One region of the Enterococcus sp. AMC2644 genome, then DNA from elsewhere that is predicted to be linked to it. Evidence: a T-box and tRNA genes for the amino acid it is inferred to sense, from the RefSeq annotation. Region 1 holds a T-box; the other holds one or more tRNA genes.

What was found. A T-box is a leader RNA that pairs with one kind of tRNA and senses whether it is charged. The one in region 1 lies ahead of argS (arginine--tRNA ligase), so its partner is inferred to be a tRNA-Arg.
Region 2: it has a tRNA-Arg gene. The T-box ahead of argS (arginine--tRNA ligase) is inferred to sense a tRNA for this amino acid. The anticodon was not compared.

The regions. Positions count from the first base shown of each region.
Region 1 is NZ_CM177095.1:2,584,094-2,591,644, forward strand. Features, by position in the region: gene argB (acetylglutamate kinase) at 1-555, shown strand, start outside; gene argF (ornithine carbamoyltransferase) at 574-1,581, shown strand; T-box leader at 1,642-1,837, shown strand; gene argS (arginine--tRNA ligase) at 1,913-3,604, shown strand; gene AC4BC5_RS12625 (DUF2334 domain-containing protein) at 3,850-5,481, shown strand; gene AC4BC5_RS12630 (arginine repressor) at 5,549-6,013, opposite strand; gene AC4BC5_RS12635 (GNAT family N-acetyltransferase) at 6,105-6,566, opposite strand; gene rpsB (30S ribosomal protein S2) at 6,832-7,551, shown strand, end outside.
Region 2 is NZ_CM177095.1:524,147-531,697, reverse strand. Features, by position in the region: gene AC4BC5_RS02670 (NUDIX hydrolase) at 1-60, shown strand, start outside; gene yidA (sugar-phosphatase) at 110-925, opposite strand; gene AC4BC5_RS02660 (HD domain-containing protein) at 939-2,297, opposite strand; gene AC4BC5_RS02655 (lipoate--protein ligase family protein) at 2,281-3,096, opposite strand; gene AC4BC5_RS02650 (YwiB family protein) at 3,246-3,680, shown strand; gene rpoE (DNA-directed RNA polymerase subunit delta) at 3,767-4,369, shown strand; tRNA gene AC4BC5_RS02640 (tRNA-Arg) at 5,275-5,346, opposite strand; gene rpoN (RNA polymerase factor sigma-54) at 5,403-6,719, shown strand; gene AC4BC5_RS02630 (sugar-binding transcriptional regulator) at 6,953-7,551, shown strand, end outside.

The DNA of each region.
Region 1 (7,551 bases):
ACCTCTGAAAAAACCTTAGAAATCACTCGGATGGTTTTATTAGGTCAAGTGCAACCAATGATTACAACACATTTTCAACAAGCAGGTTTTCCTACGCTGGGGGTGAATGCTGGCTGTGATCAATTAATTCAAGGGAAAGTTATTGATGAAGAAAAATTGGGTTTCGTTGGTGAAGTAACAGCAATCAATAGTCAACTTTTAAACATCCTAATTGAAAAAAAGCATATCCCGATTATTGCACCATTAGGAATCACTGAATCTGGACAATGGTTAAACATCAATGCTGATGAAGTCGCTTGTAAAGTTGCTGCGAGTATTAAGGCAGAAAAATTATATCTGTTAACAGATGTTCCAGGAATAAAAAAAGAATCTGAATGGTTAAAAGAAATTTCTGTGGCAGAAATTTCTCAATTAAAGACAGAAAAAGTAGTTACTGGTGGCATGCTACCAAAACTAGATAGTGCGCACAAAGCTCTATTGGCGGGTGTGAAATCAGTGTTTATCAGTAATACAATTGATTCGTTTGGAACAGAAATAAAAGTAGCTGTAGGTTGAATTGGATGGAGGAAAACGATGGAATTTCAAGGAAAAAGTTTTTTAGCAGAAAAAGATTTTACACAACAAGAATTACAGTATTTAATTGATTTATCCCAACATTTGAAAAAACTAAAAAACCAAGGGATTGCTCATCGTTATTTAGAAGGGAAAAACATTGCCTTACTATTCGAAAAAACTTCAACACGAACACGGGCAGCATTTACCGTTGCTTCTGTTGATTTAGGTGCGCATCCGGAATTTTTGGGTGCCAACGATATTCAATTAGGGAAAAAAGAATCAGTTGAAGATACTGCGAAAGTTTTAGGAAGTATGTTTGACGGTATCGAATATCGTGGCTCAAGCCAAGCAGTGGTTGAAGCTTTAGCAGAACATGCGGGCGTCCCTGTATGGAATGGTCTGACGGATGAATGGCATCCAACACAAATGATTGCGGATTACTTAACGATTCAAGAGAATTTTGGTAAAGTCAAGGGGATTAATCTCGTCTATTGTGGTGATGGACGTAATAATGTTGCCCGTTCACTTTTAATTACAGGAGCTATTTTGGGGACAAACGTTCGAATTGTTGCGCCAAAAGAATTACAGCCTGACGAACAGTTAATTGCTTTAGCAAAAGAGTATGCTCAACAATCAGGTGCTGAAATTTTAGTGACAGCGAATGTAGATGAAGGTGTTTTACATGCAGACGTATTATATACCGATGTTTGGGTATCGATGGGTGAAGAGGATAAATTTGCTGAGAGAATTGAACTATTACTTTCTTATCAAGTCAATCAAGCAATGGTTGAAAAAACACAGAATGAACAAGTGATTTTCCTGCATTGTTTACCTGCTTTTCATGATGCAGAGACGGATTATGGTCAAAGTATTCAAGATAAGTTTAACTTAAGTGAAATGGAAGTTACCGATGAAGTCTTTCGTGGGAAACATGCTAAACAATTTGAGCAAGCAGAAAATCGGATGCATTCAATTAAAGCAATTATGGCTGCAACTTTAGGCCACTTATTTATTCCAAATAGTTAAAATTGAACACAAGACTAGCGCAATAAAAAAAGATTTGCTATAATCAGTGTACATTTCATACATGATTTAGTGATCAAGAGAGTAACTTTTTATTTTTTTACTAGCGAATTCGGGAGGGTGGAAGCCGAATAAAAGAAGAAAAGCGAAGCGTACTTGTGAAAATTTGCTAAGCAAACGGTGTCTACCGTTATCAGATAAAGTGGGTTCGATTTTTTCGAACAATCAGAGTGGTACCGCGGGAATTCTCGTCTCTAGTGTTTTTTACACTAGGGACTTTTTGTTTGCTGTCGCATAAAAAATCAATGAGACTAATTTTAGGAGGAAATAATTTATGAATAACAAAGACATTGTATCAAAAGCAATTTTTGATGTTGTCAAAGAAGATTTATCATTAGAACAAGTCCAACAATTGCTAGAAAATCCCAAATCAGCTGACCATGGAGACGTAGCGTTTCCAGCATTTGCCTTGGCAAAAGTTTATCGTAAAGCCCCGCAACAAATTGCTGCTGATTTAGCTGAAAAAATTGATGGTTCATCTTTTGAAAAAATTGAAGTAGTCGGACCGTATTTGAATTTCTTTATGAATAAAGCGGTAATTAGTCAAAATGTTTTAGCAGCTGTTGTGAAAGAAAAAAATCATTTTGGTGATAGTAATGAAGGAAATAATGCGAATGTTCCAATCGATATGTCATCTCCTAATATTGCTAAACCAATTTCAATGGGACATTTACGTTCAACTGTTATCGGAAATTCAATTGGCTTTATTTTAGAGAAAGTGGGCTACCAACCCATTCGTATTAATCACCTAGGAGATTGGGGCACTCAGTTTGGTAAATTAATTGTAGCTTATAAAAAATGGGGGTCAGAAGAAGCTGTTCGTAATGAGCCAATTACTGAATTATTGCGTCTCTACGTAGATTTCCATGAAAAAGCAGAAGAAGATAAAACTTTAGAAGATGAAGCACGTGCTTGGTTTAAAAAATTGGAAGATGGCGACGAAGAAGCTATCGCATTATGGCAATGGTTCCGTGATGAATCAATGAAAGAATTTAATAAAATCTATGATATGTTAGAAGTATCTTTTGATTCCTTAAATGGGGAGGCTTTCTACAACGATAAGATGGATGAAGTTGTAGAAATGTTGGAAGAAAAACATTTGCTAAAAGAGGACCAAGGAGCAGAGATTGTTAATTTAGCAAACTATGATTTGAATCCTGCACTAATCCGTAAATCAGACGGTGCAACCTTATATATCACACGTGATATGGCAGCGGCAATTTACCGCAAGCGTACGTATAATTTCGGTAAATCATTGTATGTTGTTGGTAATGAACAAAGTTATCATTTCAAACAATTAAAAGCTGTATTAAAAGAAATGGGCTTTGATTGGGCAGATGATATGTACCATATTCCATTTGGTCTAATTACTAAAGATGGGAAAAAATTATCGACACGTAAAGGTAAAATTGTTTTATTAGAAGAAGTATTAAACGAGGCAATTGCTTCAGCTAAAGAACAAATTAGTGAGAAAAATCCAACCTTGGAAAACAAAGAAGAGGTCGCTAAGCAAGTAGGAGTAGGGGCAGTTGTTTTCCATGATTTGAAAAATGATCGCTTAAATAACTTTGATTTCACTTTAGAAGAAGTCGTTCGTTTTGAAGGGGAGACAGGACCGTATGTTCAATATGCACATGCGCGTGCAATGAGTTTATTAGCCAAAGCTGAATTTATTCCAGATGAAACAAAAAGCTATGCTTTAAATGATGAGGAAAGCTGGGATGTAATTAAATTAATTCAACGTTACCCAGAAACAATTCAACAAGCAGCAGACAAATACGAACCATCTATCATTGCGAAACATTCCATTAAATTGGCACAAGCATTTAACAAATATTATGCAAATACGAAAATTTTAGCAGAACATGAGCAAAAAGAAGCACGTTTAGCATTAGTTTATGCAGTTACTGTTTTGTTAAAAGAAGATTTACGTCTCTTAGGTTTGCATGCACCAGATAAAATGTAAGTAAAAATAGTCTGTAGGTCTGTGACATAAGTAAAAATAAGCCGAAAATATCCGAACAAAATAGAATGAGTTACGCCAAATCGAGGCGAAGTTACAACGAGGACCAATCTTCTATTGTTCGGATATTTTACTGTCAATCAACTTATGTCACAGTCCTTTTTGTATAGACAATTATTTAAAATCATGTAGAACTTAATTTGGTTGTATTATAGATTTAGTCAATACTATTGTCGAGAGGGAGATAGATGCGTAAAATAATATTATTTTTTTTAATACCAATCTGCTTTTTTTATTCTAAAGAAATTTTTGCTCAAGAAAATGTAAAACAAGACGTTTTAGTCATCTATTCAACAAAAGACGAGCAAAAGTTAAATGAATTACGCATGTTAGATACTATTTTAGGTCGATTCAATATAAACTATCAATTTATTAAGGAATCAGATATCCAAATTGATACAATTCAAAATAGTTCACACATTATTTATTTTGGATTAGACAAAACGACTTTTTCTTCAGAAACAAAAAAAGCATTAGACACATTTGATGGAAAGTTTTATGTGATAGGCCATAATGCAGAGCAATTGGCTAAAATGAATGTGTTTCAAATAGAAGGCGAGCTATTGGTTGATCAGATTATTTTAGATGATTTCGTTCAAAGGTTACCTGAACAAAGGATTATTTATCATGTGCAAGCATCAAAAGATGAGGTTGAACAAAAAGTGTCAGCTACCTTAGAAAAAGAGCAGCAAGTACCCTTAATCGTTCAAAATGATGAGAATTATTTTTTTGCTGCAGAAACAATGTTTGCACCATTTGGTCAATTAGTAGCAGACTCTCTGTATGATTTTTTAGGTGAAAGCCAACAAGGATTTGTTCGTTATTTACGTTTGGAAGATGTTCATCCCAAAGCAGATGCTCAGCAATTACGCCAGCAAGCAGAATATTTAAAGGACAAAAATATTCCTTACATGGTGGCGGTTATTCCTATATATACGAATAAAGATGGTGAGACGATTCATTTTTCAGATTCGCCCAAATTATTGAATACGCTCAAATACATGCAAGAAAACGGAGCAAGCATTATCTTACACGGTTACAAACATCAATATCGCAGTTCGGAAACAGGTGAAGGCTTTGAATTTTGGGATGTTGAAAATGACCGACCTATTTATCAAGAGGATGAAGCACCTGTAAAAAAACAAAGTGATTTTTCAACGGAAAAAGCATACAAAGAATTTATAAAATCTGGAGAAGAATTTGAAAGAGGCTATATAGAAGAAGCTATTACTAAAGGCGTATCTGAATTAGTTGAGCAAGGTTTATATCCACTAGGGTTTGAAGCACCGCATTATGCTATTTCTCAACAAGGGTATGAAGTTGTTGCAAAACATTTTAGTTCATATATTGGACGTCTTCAATTAACGGATCAAACTTATCAAAGCGAATATCAGCCGACATATGCCTCACAACCATCTTTTTTACACGGTATGACTGTTTATCCAGAGACACTTGGTTTTATTGAAGAAGGGGACAAACAAGCATTTTCTGCTATGGAAGAACGGGTACACATGCTTTCCAACTATCGTCAATCTTATATTTCAGCGTTTTATCATCCTTATTTAGGATTAGATGGGTTAAAAAAAGTAGTAGGCATGTTAGAATCGGTAAAACAAGCCACATGGTTAGATTTGAAAGAAGAAAATAATCAAGTTCAAGTAGATAACTATTTAATTACTTCGCAAAAAGGCCAAGTTCGTGTTAATTATACAGATGTTTCACAATTAAATTCACATAAGAAACAAGTCATGTATTATGGTATTGTAGGTATCGTCATATTTGCGAGTATTCTAGTCTTATTTTTTAAGAAAAGAAATTAAAAATGACATCAACTATTAAAATAAATACCCAACGATAGAAAGTGTGTTCTATCGTTGGGTATTTTTACTAAATGGCATGTATTTTAAAATAGTTTTCGATAGTTTTAGCATCTTCTTCCGTGCGCGAGATGATAACTACAATATCAAAACCAGCTAAGGTACAAACTTTTTCCTTCATTGAAACCTCATCGATTGCCGCAGATAAGATGGGGGCATTATCAGGAATCGTATTAATTAATGTTAAAAATTGTACGCGGTCAACTTTTGTTACCACATCTTGAATAATGTGGATGAGGCGTTGATTTTCTGATTCTTCTGTTTGACCTTGATTTTCTTGGAATAACTCAAACTTTGCTTGTCCGGTTCCGTCAGGTGATTTAACAATTTGTAAATCACGAATATCACGTGAAATAGTTGCTTGAGTTGCAGTGACTCCTTCTTTTTCTAAAAGATGTAACAACTCTTCTTGTGTACGTATGGTATGGTTATTCACAAGTTGTTTAATTAATACATGGCGATCCGCTTTACGCACATGCTTCAGCTCCTTTTTGCATATAAATTCATTTTCTATCATAGCAAAAGATGGTTGAAATAGATAGCTTTAAAGTACGTAAAATTGAGAATTAAATGGATAATTCCATCATTAAGTCGGAATCCAAATATTTATTATTCACCATTGGGATTTCTTGAAACCCAAATTTTTGATAAAGCACAAGTGCCGTAGCTAATTTATGGTCGGTGTATAAAATAATTTTAGTTGCTTGTTGCGCTCTAGCTTTTTGGATAGCTGTTTCCATTAATAAATTTCCTAATTTTAACCCTTTATACTTTTCAGTTACCGCTAGTTTTGCTAATTCAAAAGTTGTTTCATTTACTTTAATTAAAGAGACCGTACCGACTATTTCATCCTGATATTTTGCAAAAAAGATACAACCACCTGTATCCAAAATAATTTCTTTGGGAGAATTTAAAATTTTTATATCTTCAGGTTCTACGGTAACATATTTTTCTAGCCACTCGTATCCTAAGCGTTTGAAATCATCCTGATATTTCTCTTCGTAAGTAATAATTTTAATGTGTTCCATCCAATCACCTTCCATCTTCTAACTAATAAAAAGTATATCATACTAGCTGTAATTTCAGATTAAAATAAAAACAGGTGATTTAATGGTTGCATATTTTGTAATGCTGTTATATACTATCAAAGGTGTATTAAGTCATTCTTAAGACACTCTATAAATCCACATTCTAAGAATATTTTTTGTGAGGTGCTTAGAAATTCTGAGTCCACAGAAGAGTTTTAAAACTTAGGAGAGGAAAAAATAAAAACCAAATTGGAGGAAACACAAAATGGCAGTAATTTCTATGAAACAATTACTAGAAGCCGGCGTACACTTTGGTCACCAAACACGTCGCTGGAACCCAAAAATGAAGAAATATATCTTCACAGAAAGAAACGGAATCTACATCATTGACTTACAAAAAACAGTTAAGTTAGTAGATGCTGCTTATGACTACATGAAAGAAGTCGCTGAAGATGGCGGAATCGCTTTATTTGTAGGTACTAAAAAACAAGCACAAGAAGCTATTAAAGAAGAAGCTATCCGCTCTGGTCAATACTATGTAAACCACCGTTGGTTAGGTGGAACTTTAACAAACTGGGAAACAATCCAAAAACGTATTGCTCGTTTGAAACAAATCAATGCAATGGAACAAGATGGAACATTTGATGTTTTACCTAAAAAAGAAGTTGCCGGTTTGAACAAAGAACGTGAACGTTTAGAAAAATTCTTAGGCGGTATCGCTGATATGCCAAGAATTCCAGACGTAATGTACGTGGTTGATCCTCGTAAAGAACGTATTGCAATTCAAGAAGCACACAAATTAAATATTCCAATCGTTGCTATGGTTGATACAAACTGTGATCCAGACGAAATCGACGTAGTAATTCCTTCAAATGACGATGCTATCCGTGCCGTTAAATTGATTACTTCTAAAATGGCAGATGCATTTATCGAAGGCAACCAAGGTGAAGATCAAGTAGTTGAAGAAGATTTCGTAGCTGAAGAA
Region 2 (7,551 bases), 1.0 Mb from region 1:
TTATTGTTAAAACGTGGGAGTCATCGTTGGGCTGTACAGGAATGGTTAAAAGAAGACTAAAAAATTCCCCACAAGTATCTTTTTAAAGAGAAGCTTGTGGGGAATTTTTTTAGTCGTTTAATACATATTTTTTAATGGCTTGGGCAACACCATGCTCATCGTTTGAGGCAGTAATAACATTTGCAGCTTTTTTTACATTATCTGTTGCATTTGCCATTGCAATACCTAAGCCAGCATATTCAATCATGGTTACGTCATTTTCGTTGTCGCCTAATGCCATAACTTCTGAACAATCTAGTCCTAAATGAGTAGCTAAACGTTCAAGAGCGGCTCCTTTATGGACTTCTTTATTTAAAATTTCTAGAAAGAATGGCGCACTTTTGACCACTGTATATTTTTCCATAAAACTCTTAGGAATAAGTGGGATAATTTCATCTAAAAATGCTGGTTCATCAATCATCATCATTTTGATAATTGACAATTCATCAGTCATTTCTTCAGGCGTTCGGTATTTTAATGGCATTTTTACCAAGAAAGCTTCGTGAATAGTGTATGGACTGATGTCACGATTGGAAGTATACATAGTATCTTCTGTTTCTGTGTGTAAGTGGACGCCTAGTTTGCGTGCTAACAATTCAATTTCTAAATAGTCATCATAACTTAAGCCAAATTTTGAAACAATTTCCTTATCATGAGTACTTTGAACAAGTGAACCATTGTAAGTGATTACGTAATCATTGCCGCTAAATAGATCCAACTCCTCTAATAAAGACTCTACTCCGGTTAAAGGACGGCCTGTACATAAAACAATTTTAACTCCCTGGGCTTCAGCTTGTTTTAGTGCTGTGCGTACTTCGGTCGTTAATTGATGCTGACTGTTTAGTAGGGTACCATCGATGTCGATAGCAATTAATTTAATTGACATGTTTTCCTCCTTATTATTCAATCAATTCGCCGTTATGAATATGACTAGCAAATTGCTGATATGACTCTCCAAATAAATCATAATTGTCTTTAGATGATTGGTCAACCATTTCTTTAGGAAAATAGAAACGGTGATCACCTTGTTCTTGACCAGCTAAAGCTTTCACTAATGGACTGACTTTTGATAGTTCAATTAAGGTTCCATCTTTTTGCTGTAATTCAATTTGTGTACGATGCTTGTCGCGTTTGGGACGATAAAAATCATAAGGTAAATCAAAGTTAGAATTAATTCCCGTATAATATTTTGCATTAAAACCAACTTCAGATACAATGTCTTTCATCTTATCAATTAATGGCATTTGTGTATCTGGGTAAAAGCGACAAGATTTGAAAGGCTTGCGATTTAAAAAGCGAGCTGCTAGATCATTTAAAATCGAATCATGACTATCTAACCAATGATTGAAGTAAGTATTTAAGACACCGTCATCTAAGCGTAAGTAGTCTTCCAATGAAAAATTTTCTTCTAAAAAGGGCAGTAAAAGTTGTGAGGTTTTTTCAAAAAATTTGGGATCTTTTTTATATAAAACATGGGCGCGATTTAAAAGATGCTCTAAAACAACTTCCATTCCACGCGATGTTGCGTGAAAATAGATTTGAACATACATTTGATAACGACTTACAATGTAATCTTCGACTGCATGCATGCCATTTATTGAAAAAGCAAGACCACCTTTATAGGGACGAATGACACGTAAAATGCGAGTTAAATCAAATGTTCCGTATTCTGTTCCTGTAAAATAGGCATCTCGCAAAAGATAATCCATCCGATCAGCGTCAATTTGGCTTGAAATCATTTGAACAACTTGAGGATTAGGATAAGTTTTCATAATAACACTAGCAACTTTTTCAGGAAAACCTTCTTCTATTCGATTTAAAATCTGATAGATTTCGGTATCAGGCGATGTGATAATCTCAACTGTAATCGCCTCGTGATTGGTATTGAAAATATGTTCAAACGTATGTGAATAAGGTCCGTGACCAACATCATGAAGCAATGCTGCACATAAAGCAATTAGACGTTCGGAATCATCCCAGCCATCAGTAAGGCTATCAATTGAGTAATTACGTTTGAAGACATCACAAATTCGACGTGTGATTTCATAGACGCCTAAAGAATGTGAAAAACGACTATGTTCAGCACCATGAAAGGTGAATGAAGATGTTCCTAATTGTTTAATCCGACGAAGACGCTGAAATTCTTTCGTATTAATTAAATCCCAGATTACTTGATGCTGGACATGGACATATTGATGGACGGGATCACGAAATACTTTTTCTATTGGTAATTTCCGAAATTTATAGGGAATAGCCATCGTTTAACTCCTTTATCTGTAAATTACGTTGTTGCATACTGATTAATTTTTTTTCGAGTAATTCAGAATGTACTGTTTTTTTGACCCATTGTAGCGGATCAGTGGCGATAGATTGAATACCTAAGGTTTGAATGAAACGTTCTTTTGTTTGCTGGATAGATAATGGTTGTTTCAACGCTGCTTCAATAGTTGTCATACAGGCTGGATCGACAGCGGGATAACCATCTTGACCAAATTTTTCTTTAAGACTTTCTTGATAGAAATTACGAACAACTTCACCACGTTGATATTGGTTGCCATTAACACTGAGATACATCATAACTGCAACGCCATTTTTGACACGACGCTGAGCAATCCCTGCAATTTTCTTACCGTTAACACTTAAATCAAACGTTCCAGGGCAATAAGAGTCGCTAATTTCATAAGCAGCAATTTTTAATTCAGGAAATGCTTGTTGCGTTAACGTCATCATTTGTTCGTAGGCACTATCTGTTGTTGTATGTTCTTCTCTTGGAAAAATCAGTGAAATATTTAAGATACCTTTGTCTGCAATAACACCTAGTCCGCCTGAATTTCTAACGACTGGCAGGTAATTGTCTTGAAAAACTTGTGCTAAGCCATGTTGTAAATGGGGAACACGCGTATCTTTCATTCCTAAAATAAATGTTTGATCACATTGCCAAAAGTGAATCATTTCTTGTGATGTTTCACTAGCATGCTCTATAAAGACATCTGTTAAGGCAAAGGGAAGATACGTATTGTTTTCCGTAAATATTGCTTGATCGAATAATTGCTTCATGGAAAATTCCCTTCTTTAATTAATTATTTTCTTTTATTATATACGAAAATATTTTGAAAACACGTGAAAAACATCAAAACAGTTTGTTTTATTGACAAATAAGCTGAAAATGTGAACAATATAAAAGAAATAGTAGAGGAGGGGAAAACGTGGATTTAACTAAAGGAGTACCAGTTGCCATTCGTTTGAAGACTGAAGTAACTCAAAATGATGAATTACAAGAATTTTTATTTGAATTATCTGGGCAAGTTGTTAAGATGGGCGATACACTTTATATTCGTTATAAAGAAGTTCAAGAGGATCAGTCCGAAATTCCTGTTACAATGAAAATTTCACCAGATGGAACCATTCAATTAATCCGTTCAGGCGAGATGCGCCTGCGTTTAAAATTTGTTTATCGAGAAAAAGCAGATACGAGTTATCAAACTCCATATGGCGTGATGTTTTTCAGTACATACACCAATAATCTTCACTTTAGTTTAAAAGACCAGCCGACTTCTGGAAAAGTGTCTATTGATTACGATTTATTTACAGCAGGCGATAAAATCGGTGAGTATAAACTCTCATTAGAATTTACTGCTTGATTTTTGATGTTTTTTATCAGAATAAATTGCTTTTTTGCAAACATTTTTGTATGATTAGACGTAGACTGTGAAAGGACGTGTCCCGATTGGAAATTAATGTATTTGAAGGTGTAAATAGAAACGAATTATCCATGATTGAAGTTGCTCATGCAATTTTATCTCAAAAAGGTGATGTAATGGATTTTTCAGATTTAGTAAATGAGATTCAAACCTATTTAGGAAAATCTGATAGTGATATTCGTGATTCATTGGCGCAGTTTTATACAGACTTAAACATTGATGGTAGTTTCATTTCTTTAGGTGATAATCGTTGGGGCTTACGTTCATGGTATGCCATTGATTCGATTGACGAAGAAGTAAACCATGGAATTGACGAAGATGACGAAGATGCACCACGCCGTCGTAAACGTAAGAAAGTAAATGCCTTTATTAGTGATGATGAAGATGCAATTGACTACAACGATGATGATCCAGAAGATGCAGATCTAACGGATGAAGAAGATGATGATGATTTATTTGATGATGACGATGAAGATGAAGAAATCTCAGCATACAACTCTGATTTACAAGAAATCGGCGCTACAAATGACGATGATGAAGAAGAGCTTCCTGGAAGTATTGAAGAAGACTTAACAATCATTGACGATGATGACGACGATGAATTTGATGATGAGGAAGAAGAATTATAATCATAAAAGAGCACCCAAAAGTTTGTTAACAAGCTTTTGGGTGCTCTTTATCTATGTGAATTAAAAGACTCTGGAAATGAACGATAGCCCTCTCTAGAAAAGAGAAGGCTATCTGACGAATCAATATGTTTATTTTAAAGTTGATATCAATTATAACTATTACTAAAAATTAACTATTTCTCATTTAAACGATGTATTCCCTAACCTCTAATACATCCTTGTAACCCTGTAGTTACGCCAGTGTGAATAAATTTCCTAAAAACAAATTAAAGTGTCGCATAAAAATATCTTTCGCGTTACCTAAGTATAACATAGTTTCCTTGAAAAAGAAAATGACCGGGGAATTTCAAGAAAATTACTGAAAAAATATAGATGATTTTGTCTGCCTTCTTTTTAAAAGGTGTAGTGACTTAGTGTTTTTTTGATAAACAAAGAGTGGTTTTAAACAAAAGAAAAATTTTGTCTAAGATCTCAATCATCAATCAAATTTTGTTCAATTAATTCTCTTTGGTTTTTAAGACAAACCAGTAAGAAGCTACACTTAGGACTAAAAACAATAATGCGTTTAAGAGTAGTGGAAAATAAAACGAGTACATAAAATGTTTCTAGATGAAAAAGGTTAAAAGTAATAGTATAGCTAATGATACGTATATAGTGGCCGAAATTATCACTCTTTCAGAGAGTTTATTTTGAATATTTTCTTTTGTAAATGACTCCAATTAGGTAAGGCGAATTAAAAGCTAGATTCCAATTTGGAGTCTAGCTTTTAACTCGCCTGCTACAGCATTTATCATAATGTCTAAAGCATACAATAAAATTACCACTACTTGTATGTCAAAAACGACTAGTCGATAGGATTTTGCCATTTAATGTAGTATCAAGTATAATGTAATCAGTTACACGAACGCACCTTAAGGGAATCGAACCCCTGTCTCAAGAACCGGAATCTTGCGTGATATCCACTACACTAAAGGTGCTGAACACTTTACATAGTTTAGCGAACTTTAAGAAAAAAAACAAGGGGAAATCTAAAATGAAATTTGAACAACAGTTTTCGCAACAGCAAAAGCAAACACAGAAGCTTGCTATGACGCAAAAGTTACAGCAATCCATTCAAATTTTGCAATTTTCTACTGAAGAACTGACACAGTTTATTGATAATCAAGCATTAGAGAATCCACTACTTGATGTAATTCAACCTAATTATACTTCAAACTACTCAAAGCCACGCACATCAACAGGTACAGAAATGACTCGTTTAAATCAAATTCCTGATACGACAATTTCATTATTTGAACATTTAATTGATCAAATTCATTTGAATTATCGTGATACTTATTTAAGGACGCTTGTTCTTTATTTAGTAGAATATATTGATTTAAATGGGTATTTGACTATCGCATTGGATGAAGCGGTTGAACAAACTGGTGGGACATCTATTCAACTATTGGATGCTTTGACATTAATTCAGCAATTAGAGCCAGCGGGCGTAGGTGCTAGAAATCTACAGGAATGTTTGATGTTACAGACTGAGCGAGACAATTATGCGCCAGAAATTGCTTATTTAATATTAGAAGAATACTTCACGGAATTAGTTGAACGAAAATGGGAAAGTATCACTAAAAAATTAGCCATCTCTTTAACAGATGTGCAAAAAGTATTTGATTATATTCAAACATTAACCCCTACCCCAGGCGCAGTGTTTGGTTCAACAGAAGGCTTGTATATCATTCCTGATTTAACTGTTAAAGTTGAAGAACAACAAGTGACAGTTTTGTCTAACCGCAGCGGGATGCCCGAAATCAAGTTTCAGCAAAATTACTTTGAACAAATGAAGCAAAGTGGCGATGTAGAAGTATTAAACTATCTTAAAGAAAAACAGCAAGCTTTTGAATGGTTGAAAAAAACCGTCGAACAACGCGGAGATACTATTTATAATGTGGGAAAAGCGATTGTTGAACGACAACAAGAATTCTTTTTAAAAAAAGAGCACCCTATTAAACCATTAATCTTAAAAGATATTTCAGAAGAATTAGCTATTCATGAATCAACTGTCAGTCGAGCTGTTAATGGCAAGTATTTGGAGACAGATTTTGGGGTTTTTGAGTTAAAGCATTTCTTTAGTCAAAAATTATCTTCTGGTGAAGGAGAGCACTCGACAACTGATGTCAAGCATCGTTTGCAAAAATTAGTGGATTCAGAAAATAAAGTTAAACCGTTATCTGATCAAAAATTAGTTGATCTTTTGAGTGAAGAAGGAATAGACATTTCACGAAGAACTGTTGCGAAATATCGCGATTTATTAAAAATTCCATCGTCGGCTAAACGTAAACGGTACGATGAAAAATGAGCACTGATAGGGGTTTCATGACTTTTTTGTGAAATTCCTTTGTTTTTTGTGATGAATTCAGGAAAATAAGTAATTTTTGTGTTTTTCTTTGAGTATTAGTTGATAAATAAAAAAGAACATGCTAAAATTATTTTTGTAAGGAATTGGTACTGAAAAGTAAATTCGCTTTTTTTTACAACACATGGGTCATATTAAGTCTATCTAGGACAAAAAATGTCCAACGGAGGTTGCATATGCTTGATGAAATAAAATTGATTGAAGCTATTGCTCCAGATATTTTGACGGTTCTTCAAGAAAGATACCGAATTTTGCAAAATATTTACTGGATGCAACCGATTGGTCGACGTACGTTGGCAGAGAGTTTAGATTTGACGGAGCGTGTGTTGCGGACAGAAACGGATGTATTGAAACGACTGAAATTGATTGAAGCTTCAAAAAGTGGCATGATGTTAACGCCTAGGGGCGAAGATGTTTATAATCAATTAGGGAGTACAATGGACCAATTATTTGAAATGCACCAGATTGAAAAGCGATTAGCTAGTTACTTTGGTATCTCTCGTTGCCTCATTACAGGTGGAGATAGCGATCAGCAAGTAAAAGTAATCAGCGAGTTTGGGCACCTTCTTAACGAAGCATTGGACGAAAATTTGCCAACTGGGAAAAACATTATTGCAGTAATGGGTGGAACCACTATGGCACAAGTTGCAAGCGAGCTTTCTAACTTAGAAACGGAACAACGAGAAAATTTATTCGTACCTGCTAGAGGTGGTATTGGAGAGGCTGTTAGTGTACAAGCAAATTCTGTGAGTGCTGAAATGGCAATTCAAACCAA